Regions from separate parts of the Pseudarthrobacter phenanthrenivorans Sphe3 genome, predicted to be linked through region 1. Evidence: predicted binding sites of a transcription regulator. Region 1 holds the regulator's gene; each other region holds the start of a gene.
What was found. The regulator Rex, encoded in region 1, represses fermentation and respiration genes when NADH is low (regulators of the CRP and FNR family bind a similar motif). The targets are predictions, from matches to a motif close to CTTGTGAANNNNTTCACAAG.

Region 1 (2,197 bases):
ACAGCTACAGCCTTGGCGGAGCCATGCAGGATGTCTCCCACCAGCCGGCCCGTGTACATGCCCTCGGATATTTCGCCCACCGTCCCCAGGGCTCCGGTGAGTCCAAGCCTGGACGAGATCACCGTGGCCACCTCGATGGGGGTTGCCGTCACCAGCCAGACCCGCCGGCCAACGCGGAGGTGCTGCTCGGCCAGGGCCTTTGCCCCGGGCCAGATCCTGGAGGCGATCATCTCGTCGTAGACCTCTTCACCGAGGGCCTTGACGTCGTCAACAGTGATCCCGGCGGCAAGGGTCAGGGCGGAGTCGCGCACTGCATGGACGTCGTCGATATTCTCGCCGCGCGCCACGAACTTGAACTGTTTCCAGGCGAAACCGGCAGCCTGGGCCATGGTGAACGCGCCGCGCTGATGCATCTTGCGCGCAACGTGGAAGAGGCTGGCTCCGCGCATCAGGGTGTTGTCCACATCGAAGAACGCCGCCTCGCCCGGCTGCGGCGCAGCAACCGGCTTGGTGACTACGGCGACGTATTTCTCCTCGGGCATGGAGTCGAGTCTAGTCAATACGCCGTCCGTTCCCCTGCGGATCGTCCATTGCAGCGCGGAGTGGCTGGCGCCGTGTAGTGGCGCGGGCGTCGCCGGGGACGGCGAACGGGGCTACCGTTAAGCCATGCCAACACCCCGCGTTGTCCTCATCACCAAAGCAGACTGCCACCTTTGTGAAGAGGCGCGCGACGCCGTGGGGCGGGTTACCGCGTCCCTGGGACTTGAGTGGACGGAAGAGTTGGTGGACAACCAACCGGAACTGCGTGACCGGTACGCGGAGGAAATCCCCGTTGTGCTGGTGGATGGCGTGCAGCGGGATTTCTGGAAGATCGACGAAGCCCGGCTGGAGCGCGTGCTCCAGCGGGCCATGGCGCAGTAGGGGAGCAGCACCGTGATGGCGCGCACGCCGGAGTCATCTGCTTTGTTGGCATCGCCGGTGGGGCCCTAGAGTGGAGTCACAACGCGATGCGAGGGAGGGGCTGGTGGCTTCGCTGGATTCAACCCCCCAGGCTGTCCCGGACCTGCCGGCGGCCCCCGAGGCCAAGCAGATACCACCTGCTGCTGTGGCCCGGCTGACGCTCTACCTGCGTGCCCTTAATACCCTCCTCGCCGAGGGCGTGGAACGCGTCTCCTCCGAATCCCTGGCCGAGGCCTCCGGCGTCAGTTCCGCAACCCTGCGCAAGGACCTGTCCCACGTGGGTTCGTACGGCACCCGCGGTGTGGGCTATGAGGTGCAGTACCTGAGCCGGCACATAGCCGCCGCCCTCGGCCTCACCCACGACTGGAAAGTGGCGATCGTTGGCGCCGGCAACCTGGGCAAGGCCCTGGCGCGGTACGGCGGCTTCGAATCCCGCGGGTTCGACGTCGTGGCCATCTTTGATGCGGACCAGATGGTGGTGGGCAACGAAGTGGGCTGGCTGCGCGTCAGCGACGTGGCGGACATGGAAGCCGTGCTGCACCGGACCGGGGCGAACATGGTGGTGCTGGCCCTGCCGGCCGCCGTGGCGCAGGATATCTGTGACCGCGTGGTGGCGGCCGGCGTCCACAGCATCCTCAGTTTTGCCCCCGTGATGCTCCAGGTGCCGGAGGGAGTCAACCTCCGCAAAGTGGACATGGCTACCGAGTTGCAGATCCTGGCCTACCACGCACAACGGGCGCAGGCTCCGGAGCAGACCGCCTAGGTACCTGGCGGCAGTTCCGTTGCCCACGCCCGCAGGGGTGGTTACTTCTGCTGGTCCGTGCTGCTGTTACCGGCCGTACGGGTTGCCGAAGCCGCCGCCGTACGGGTTGGCGAACGGCTGCTGCTTCCGGAAATAGGGAGCGGCGGCTGGCAGGTAGAGCAGCACAATCGCGGCAATCCCCAGCAGCGTTCCGATGGTGGCAAGGCTGGGCGGGCCAAAGAGGCCGAAAACGGAAAGCCCCGCGAAGACGGTGCCCAGGATGCGGGCCCAGTTTTTGCCCTTGCGGACGAAGAAGGCCACCAGCAGGTACAGGGCCAGGCCGATGATGGCGAACACCACCAGTGTGCCGGCGATGACGCCCTTCATGTCCTCGTAGGTGACGCCGGCCCCGGTACCTTCAACCTGCTGCTCAAAGGCATTGCGGAACATGGGGTCATCCAGCGTGGTCAGCCCGGTCAGCATGGACACCACGAA
Region 2 (2,197 bases), 960 kb from region 1:
AGCTTGCCCAGCAGTTCGGGCAGTGCCTTGGCAACAGCCTTGGCGGCGCCGGTCTCCGTGATGACCATGTTCAGCGCTGCGGAGCGGCCGCGGCGGTCGCCCTTGTGGAAGTTGTCGATCAGGTTCTGGTCGTTGGTGAAGGAGTGGACGGTCTCCACGTGTCCGTGGATGACGCCGAATTTGTCGTTGATGGCCTTCAGCACGGGGGTGATGGCGTTGGTGGTGCAGGACGCGGCGGAGATGATCTGGTCCGTGTCCTCGATGGTGCCGTGGTTGATGCCGTGGACGATGTTCTTAAGCTCGCCCTTGCCAGGGGCCGTCAGCAGCACCCGGGCCACGCCCTTGCTCTGCAGGTGCTGGGAGAGTCCTTCCGCGTCGCGCCAGCGGCCGGTGTTGTCCACCACCAGGGCGTTGGCGATGCCGTAGGCGGTGTAGTCGATCGTGGCCGGGTTGTCCGAGTAGATAACCTGCACCTGCACACCGTTGGCGGTGATGGTGTTGGCTTCCTCGTCAATGCGGATGGTGCCCTCGAAGGAACCGTGGACCGAGTCGCGGCGCAGGAGGCTGGCGCGCTTGGAGAGGTCGTTGTCCGAGCCGCGGCGGACCACAATGGCGCGCAGCCGCAGGCCGTGGCCCCCGCCGGCCTTTTCGATCAGGAGGCGGGCCAGGAGACGGCCGATCCGGCCAAAGCCGTACAGCACAACATCAGTGCTGGTGCGGTCATCGCCGCCACGCTTGCCCACCACATCCGCGAGTTCCGCACGGAGGAATTCTTCAAGGGTGGCGCCATTGCCTTCTTCCTTGAACTTCTGGTTCAGCCGGGCAATATCGATCGCCGCCGCACCGAGCTCCAGCTGCGCCAGCGTGTTCAGCAGCGGGGCAGTCTCCTCCAGGAGCAGTTCGTCCTTGCTCATCCGGCGCGCAAAACGGTGCGCCTTCAGGATGTTCATGGTGGACTTGTTGATCAAACTCCGGCCATGGATGCTGGTCACCACGTTGTTTTCGCGGTACAGCCGGCCGATCACCGGAATCATGGCCTCAGCCAGGGCCTCCCGGCCCATCCACGTATCAAGACAAGAATCTGACGTCTGGCTCACAGAAATACCTTCCTCGGTTCAGCCGTGTACGTCCTCGTACACGGATGTCGGCCACCACATGTTGTGCAGGGGCACCCGCGCCTGCAGGGGTCGGCCCCCAGGCGCCTGGATCGCGTGCAAAGAAAAACCGCCGGCTGCGAACGCAACTCCGGCGGAAGAACTCCTGCGTCCGGTTTCCATTCTAAGTTGGCTGGCCCTGCCTAACTGATCAGTAGCACGTGAAATGACTCACAGCAGCAGCCCGCGCCCGCAGGGCCGTCAGTTGTGGATGGCCGAGTAGAGGTTGAGGCTGCCGGAGAAAACCACCCAGGACAGATACGGCAGCATCAGCAGGCCTGCGGCCGGGCTGACGGGTCCGAACCGCAAAGTGAGGAAGGCAAGGGAGGCAGCCAGTGCGGCGATTACCAGGAAGGCCGCCCAGAGGGCCGCTGAACCAAAGACGGGAAACAAGCCGAAAAACGCCAGCGGCCAGGCGGCGTTGAGGACAAGCTGGGCCAGATAACCGGCCAGGGTGCTGCCGGTCAGTTCCCCCTTCCGCCAGACAAGCCAGGCGGCAACCGCTACGCCCACGTACAGCAGCATCCACATTGACCTGAACATCCACCCCGGCGGCATCCAGGGGGCTTTGGTGGAGCCGGCGAACCACCCGCCGGAATGCAGGATGATGGGGACCGATGCCAGGGCCCAGGCAGCCAGCGAGAGCGCAAGGAACCCCGCCAGGGCAACGGCCTGGCGGCCGCGGCCGGAGGGCTGCCATCCGGCTGTTGCGGGGCCGGACTGGGGGTCAGTATTTGCGGGCACGGTTCAGCATCCCCAACACAGCTTCCAAGGTCAAACCGGACTGGTGGATGGGACAGCCGATACGCCGGGTTCTGTTCTCCCCCGCCGTTACCGGCAAGGGAGCGGCGGCCATCCATCTACGAGCGCCGTTGCCGACGCCCTCCAGCGGCCTACCCGGGCACTCAGGCGGGCAGCCCTCAAACGTGCCCTGTCTGGCCTTGCTCCGGGTGGGGTTTACCTAGCCTTCCCGGTCACCCGGGAAGCTGGTGGTCTCTTACACCACCGTTTCACCCTTACCTGTTTCGTGCCGCTTTCAAACC
Region 3 (2,197 bases), 330 kb from region 1:
GGTGGATCCTGGCGGGAGGGGGACATTCTGGCTCCTGGCGTCAAGCGGAAAAAACAGGCGCCCCGGGACGTTGGATCCCGGAGCGCCTTCCGGCGCCGGGGCCAAAGCCCCGGCACCGGTCTCAGCAGCAATTCCTACTTAATTTGTCCTTCCTTGGCGAGGACGTAGTCATAGACCACTTCTTCGCCGGCTCCACCATCCGTGCGGGGACGGGGGTCCAGCATCAGTTCAGGCTTGACTGCCGATGCGATGTCGTCGGCGTTGTGGGGATCGCCCGGGAAGTAGAGCTGCTGCGTGACGGGCTGGTAGCCGGGCGCGGAAACCTTGATGTGGATGTGGGCCGGGCGCCATGCGTGCCAGCCCGCAGCATTGATCAGCTGGCCGCAGGCACCGTCCGTGGGGATCTGGTACGGAGCGGGGCGCATGGTGTTGATCTCGAAGCGGCCGTCCTGGTCCGCCTTGACGGTGGCGCGGAAAAGCCATTCGGGCAGGCCCGGTGCGTACTGGGAGTAAAACCCTGCGGCGTCCGCGTGCCAGATTTCCACCTGGGCGTCCTGGATGGGGTTGCCCTCGGTGCCGGTGAAACGGCCGGTGAAACGCAGCGGCGTGCCCTCCTCGTCGTCGCGCATTTCAACAGTGGCCGGGGTGGCGAGTTCCGGCGAACCCGGCACGTAGTACGGCCCTTCAATGGTGCCCTTGGTGCCGGGACGGTCCTGGGAGTTGACGTCTTCCACCGTGTGCTCCAGCCACACGTCGAGGAACAACGGCCATTCGCCGTCCGTGCCCACCTTGATCAGCCAGGCTTTGAGGGCGTTGTACTCCTCGTAGGTGACCTGGTGCTCCACCACGATGTCGTTGGCGGCCTTGATCAATGCGCCGGCCAGGAGGCTCACCCGTTCCTTCGGCACATCCAGCTGCGAGAGCTTGCCGGAAGCTGTGAAGCGCTCCGTAGCCTTCGAGCCGGCTTCAACGGCCGTGCCCTCGTTCTCTTTCCGGGTATCCGTTTGGGTCTCAGTCATGGCGGTGTCCACCTTTCCTCTTTGAATGCGGAACAGGAAGGGCTCCTGCAGCCGCCGCGAAACGCCGGGAGCAGGATGTTTCTGCTGCAACGCGGCATCGCGTGATGTCCCACTCATCGTAGGGCGGCTATCAGGACGCTACAAATATTGATTCTGCCCTTTTCCGGTCATTATCAGGACATAAAGACACCCTTGGTAGACCCTAGGTATTTACCTGATGTGAGGACAGTCACGAGCGGCAAGAATTACCAGGAACGTCCACCGACAGCACCGCTGCCCGGTCCGGACCTCCCGACCATCCGTCCAGCAATCTCCAATGGAGGAGCACGCCATGACCGAGAACCTGACCCATGCCCGCGAGGTCCTTGCCGACGCAGTGATCGACGACCGTGAAAACGGAATCATCCGCGCCAAGCGGGAAATTTTCACGGACGAGGACATCTTCGAGATGGAGATGAAGCACATCTTCGAGGGCAACTGGGTCTACCTGGCCCACGAGTCGCAGATCCCCAACGTGGGGGACTACTTCACCACCTACATCGGCCGGACTCCCGTGATGATCACCCGGGACAAGGACGGGAACCTCAACTGCCTCGTCAACGCCTGTTCGCACCGCGGCGCCATGCTCTGCCGCCGCAAGACGGACAACCGGACCACATTCACGTGCCCGTTCCACGGCTGGACCTTCAAGAACTCGGGCGAGCTGCTGAAGGTCAAGGACTCCCGCAATGCCGGCTACCCGGAGACCTTCAACAAAGAGGGCTCCCACGACCTCACCAAGGTTGCCCGCTTCGAGTCCTACCGCGGCTTCCTCTTTGGCTCACTGAAGGCGGACGTGCTTCCGCTCGAGCAGCACCTCGGCGACGCCACCACGGTGATCGACTCGATTGTGGACCAGTCCCCGGAAGGGCTCGAGGTGCTCCGCGGATCCTCCACCTACACCTACGACGGCAACTGGAAGGTCCAGGCAGAGAACGGGGCAGACGGCTACCACGTCACCGCGGTGCACTGGAACTATGCTGCCACCACCGCCCGGCGCACTGCCGGGGATTCCGCGAACAAGACCAAGGCCATGGACGCCGGCAAATGGGGCAAGGTCAAGGGCGGCTTCTACTCCTACGACCACGGCCACCTGCTGCTGTGGCAGGAATGGACCAACCCCGAGGACCGCCCGCTCT
Region 4 (2,197 bases), 1.5 Mb from region 1:
CTGGCCACGGATGAGCCGGACAGCCCGCACCTGGGACTGGCCCGGGCCCGGGCGCAGTTCGTGTTCGGCCACGCCGACCGCGACCCCAGTATGGCTCCCGACGCCGTAGCCCGGCTGGGTGCTGCGCTGGAGGCTGCGGGACTCACGGCTTCCAACCAGGTGTACCCGGGGGCACCGCACGGCTACTCGATGGCGGACACCTCGGCGTTCAATCCCGAAGCCACGGAACGGCACTTCCGTGAGCTCCGCGCCCTGCTGGACGGTGCCCTCAAGGGCTGACGCGGCCACCCGGCGGGCACGCAGCGTTCCGGCGGTTTCGCCGCAGTTGGCGGGTACGACGCCGGGCGGCGGCTATGCGGCGTCCGTCACCGCAGCGTTCGGGGCCCCGTAGCTTGGTTCCCGTTTCTTCACCCAACGGATCACCAGGGTGGTAACCGGCACCAGGATGAACTCCACGAGGGTCTTGTACACGAAGCCCACCACCACGTAGTTCAGGAACGTGCCGAAGTCTCCGATTCCGATGACCGGGGCGGCAATGCTGCAGAAAATCAGCGTATCCACGAATTCCCCTGCCACCGAGGAACCCATGATCCGGGCCCACAGGGACTTTTCCCCGGAGCGGGCCTTCATGCGCACCAGGATCCACGAGTTGATGGTCTGTCCGGCCAGGAAGGCCAGCAGCGAAGCCAGCACGATCTGCGGCACCGGGCCCAGGGCACCCTCCAGGGCTGCCTGCTTGGACGTCCCGAACTCATCATCAAAGCCCGGGAGGGCGATGATCACCCAGTAGCACAGCGACGCGAAAACGGACAGCCCGAAAGTGGTGAAGATGGCCTTGCGCGCCACCTTGAAGCCGTACACCTCGCTGATGACGTCGCCCAGGATGTAGGCGAGCGGAAAGAGGAAGAAGCCGCCGTCCGTGATGATCGGTCCAATGGCAACACCCTTGGACGCACCGATGTTGGACAGGATCAGCACCACGGCCATGATGGCCAGCATGATTCCGAAATAGGGGGAACCGATCGAGGCGAAGCGTGCGCCTCCCGGCGTCGCAGGGGTGTGGGGCAGGGCGCTGTGGCCTGGAGCTGATGCCATGGGGGAAGTCCGTCCGTAGTGGTTCGCTCGGCCTCCGGGGAGCGGGAGGACCGGCTGTATTAGCACTGTCAGCCCATTCTCCCACTGCAGCGGAAAACCGCCGGCAGGCGCTGCCAGGGCCGGACGAACTGGCAAGGTCCAGTTGTGCCATACTTCTCCTGAACATGTTCAAATCCGGGGGGATTCAATGGCGGTCAAGAGTGAGCAGACCCGCCGGCTGGTAGCCGACGTTGCGCTGCGGATGTTCCGTGAGGTTGGCTTCGCCAAGACCACCATGAGGGCCATAGCCGCCGAGGCCGGCATCTCTGTGGGCAATGCCTACTACTACTTCGCCTCCAAGGATGACTTGGTGCAGGAGCTGTACCTGCAGATCCAGCAGGAGCACGCTGCCAAAGCCGCCGAGGCCATGGCGCACAGCTCTGACCTCGGAGGGCGACTGAAGGCGGTCCTGCACACAGGACTGGACGTGATGGGGCCCTATCACCGGTTCGGTGGCGATTTCCTGGCCACCGCAATCCGGCCCAGTTCCCCGGCCAACCCGTTCACTGCGGATTCCGCAGCCGCACGGGAGGCGTCGCAGGCAATCTTCCGGTCTGCACTCGATGGGGCACGCCCGCAGGCGCCCGCGAAGCTCCGTCCCGCCCTGCCTGAGTTGCTCTGGCTCGCATACATGGGCCTGACGCTTTTCTGGGTTTACGACGGCTCGGAAGAACAGCGGCGGAGCCGGAAACTCGTGGACGGGGCCGTCCCGCTGCTGGCCAGGGTCCTCTCGATGGCGCGGCTGCCAGGAGCCGGCAAACTCGTGGACGAGGCCCTCAGCCTGCGCAGGACCATCAATGACTAGTGCCGGCACAGCGGGCAACAACCGTGAAGGAACCATGGACAGGACGAGGACAGTGGTGCTGGCAGGGGCGTCCGGCTTCATCGGCACATACTTCCGTGCCCGCTTCCAAGCTGACGGCTGGACGGTGCGCAGCATTGGCCGGGGCAGCCGCAGGCGCAGCGCCGCAGCGGGCGAAGCGTGGGCGAACTGGGACGACGGCGCCGCCCTTACCCGGGTACTGGCCGGTGCCGAACTCCTCATCAACCTTGCCGGACGCTC

Region 2: a site for Rex is predicted at 1,313-1,332, ahead of ASPHE3_RS11435 (glyceraldehyde-3-phosphate dehydrogenase). Genes of this name have one in related genera too.
Region 3: a site for Rex is predicted at 1,236-1,255, ahead of benA (benzoate 1,2-dioxygenase large subunit). Genes of this name have one in related genera too.
Region 4: a site for Rex is predicted at 1,251-1,270, ahead of ASPHE3_RS03070 (queuosine precursor transporter). Genes of this name have one in related genera too.

The regions. Positions count from the first base shown of each region.
Region 1 is NC_015145.1:3,416,993-3,419,189, reverse strand. Features, by position in the region: gene ASPHE3_RS15945 (HAD family hydrolase) at 1-542, opposite strand, end outside; gene ASPHE3_RS15940 (glutaredoxin family protein) at 667-921, shown strand; gene ASPHE3_RS15935 (redox-sensing transcriptional repressor Rex) at 1,025-1,723, shown strand; gene ASPHE3_RS15930 (heme-copper oxidase family protein) at 1,790-2,197, opposite strand, start outside.
Region 2 is NC_015145.1:2,460,735-2,462,931, forward strand. Features, by position in the region: gene ASPHE3_RS11435 (glyceraldehyde-3-phosphate dehydrogenase) at 1-1,097, opposite strand, end outside; gene ASPHE3_RS11440 (TspO/MBR family protein) at 1,356-1,898, opposite strand; RNA gene rnpB (RNase P RNA component class A) at 1,943-2,197, opposite strand, start outside.
Region 3 is NC_015145.1:3,742,876-3,745,072, reverse strand. Features, by position in the region: gene ASPHE3_RS17375 (benzoate/H(+) symporter BenE family transporter) at 1-26, opposite strand, end outside; gene catA (catechol 1,2-dioxygenase) at 135-1,019, opposite strand; gene benA (benzoate 1,2-dioxygenase large subunit) at 1,351-2,197, shown strand, end outside.
Region 4 is NC_015145.1:633,565-635,761, reverse strand. Features, by position in the region: gene ASPHE3_RS03075 (dienelactone hydrolase family protein) at 1-279, shown strand, start outside; gene ASPHE3_RS03070 (queuosine precursor transporter) at 352-1,095, opposite strand; gene ASPHE3_RS03065 (TetR/AcrR family transcriptional regulator) at 1,283-1,939, shown strand; gene ASPHE3_RS03060 (TIGR01777 family oxidoreductase) at 1,974-2,197, shown strand, end outside.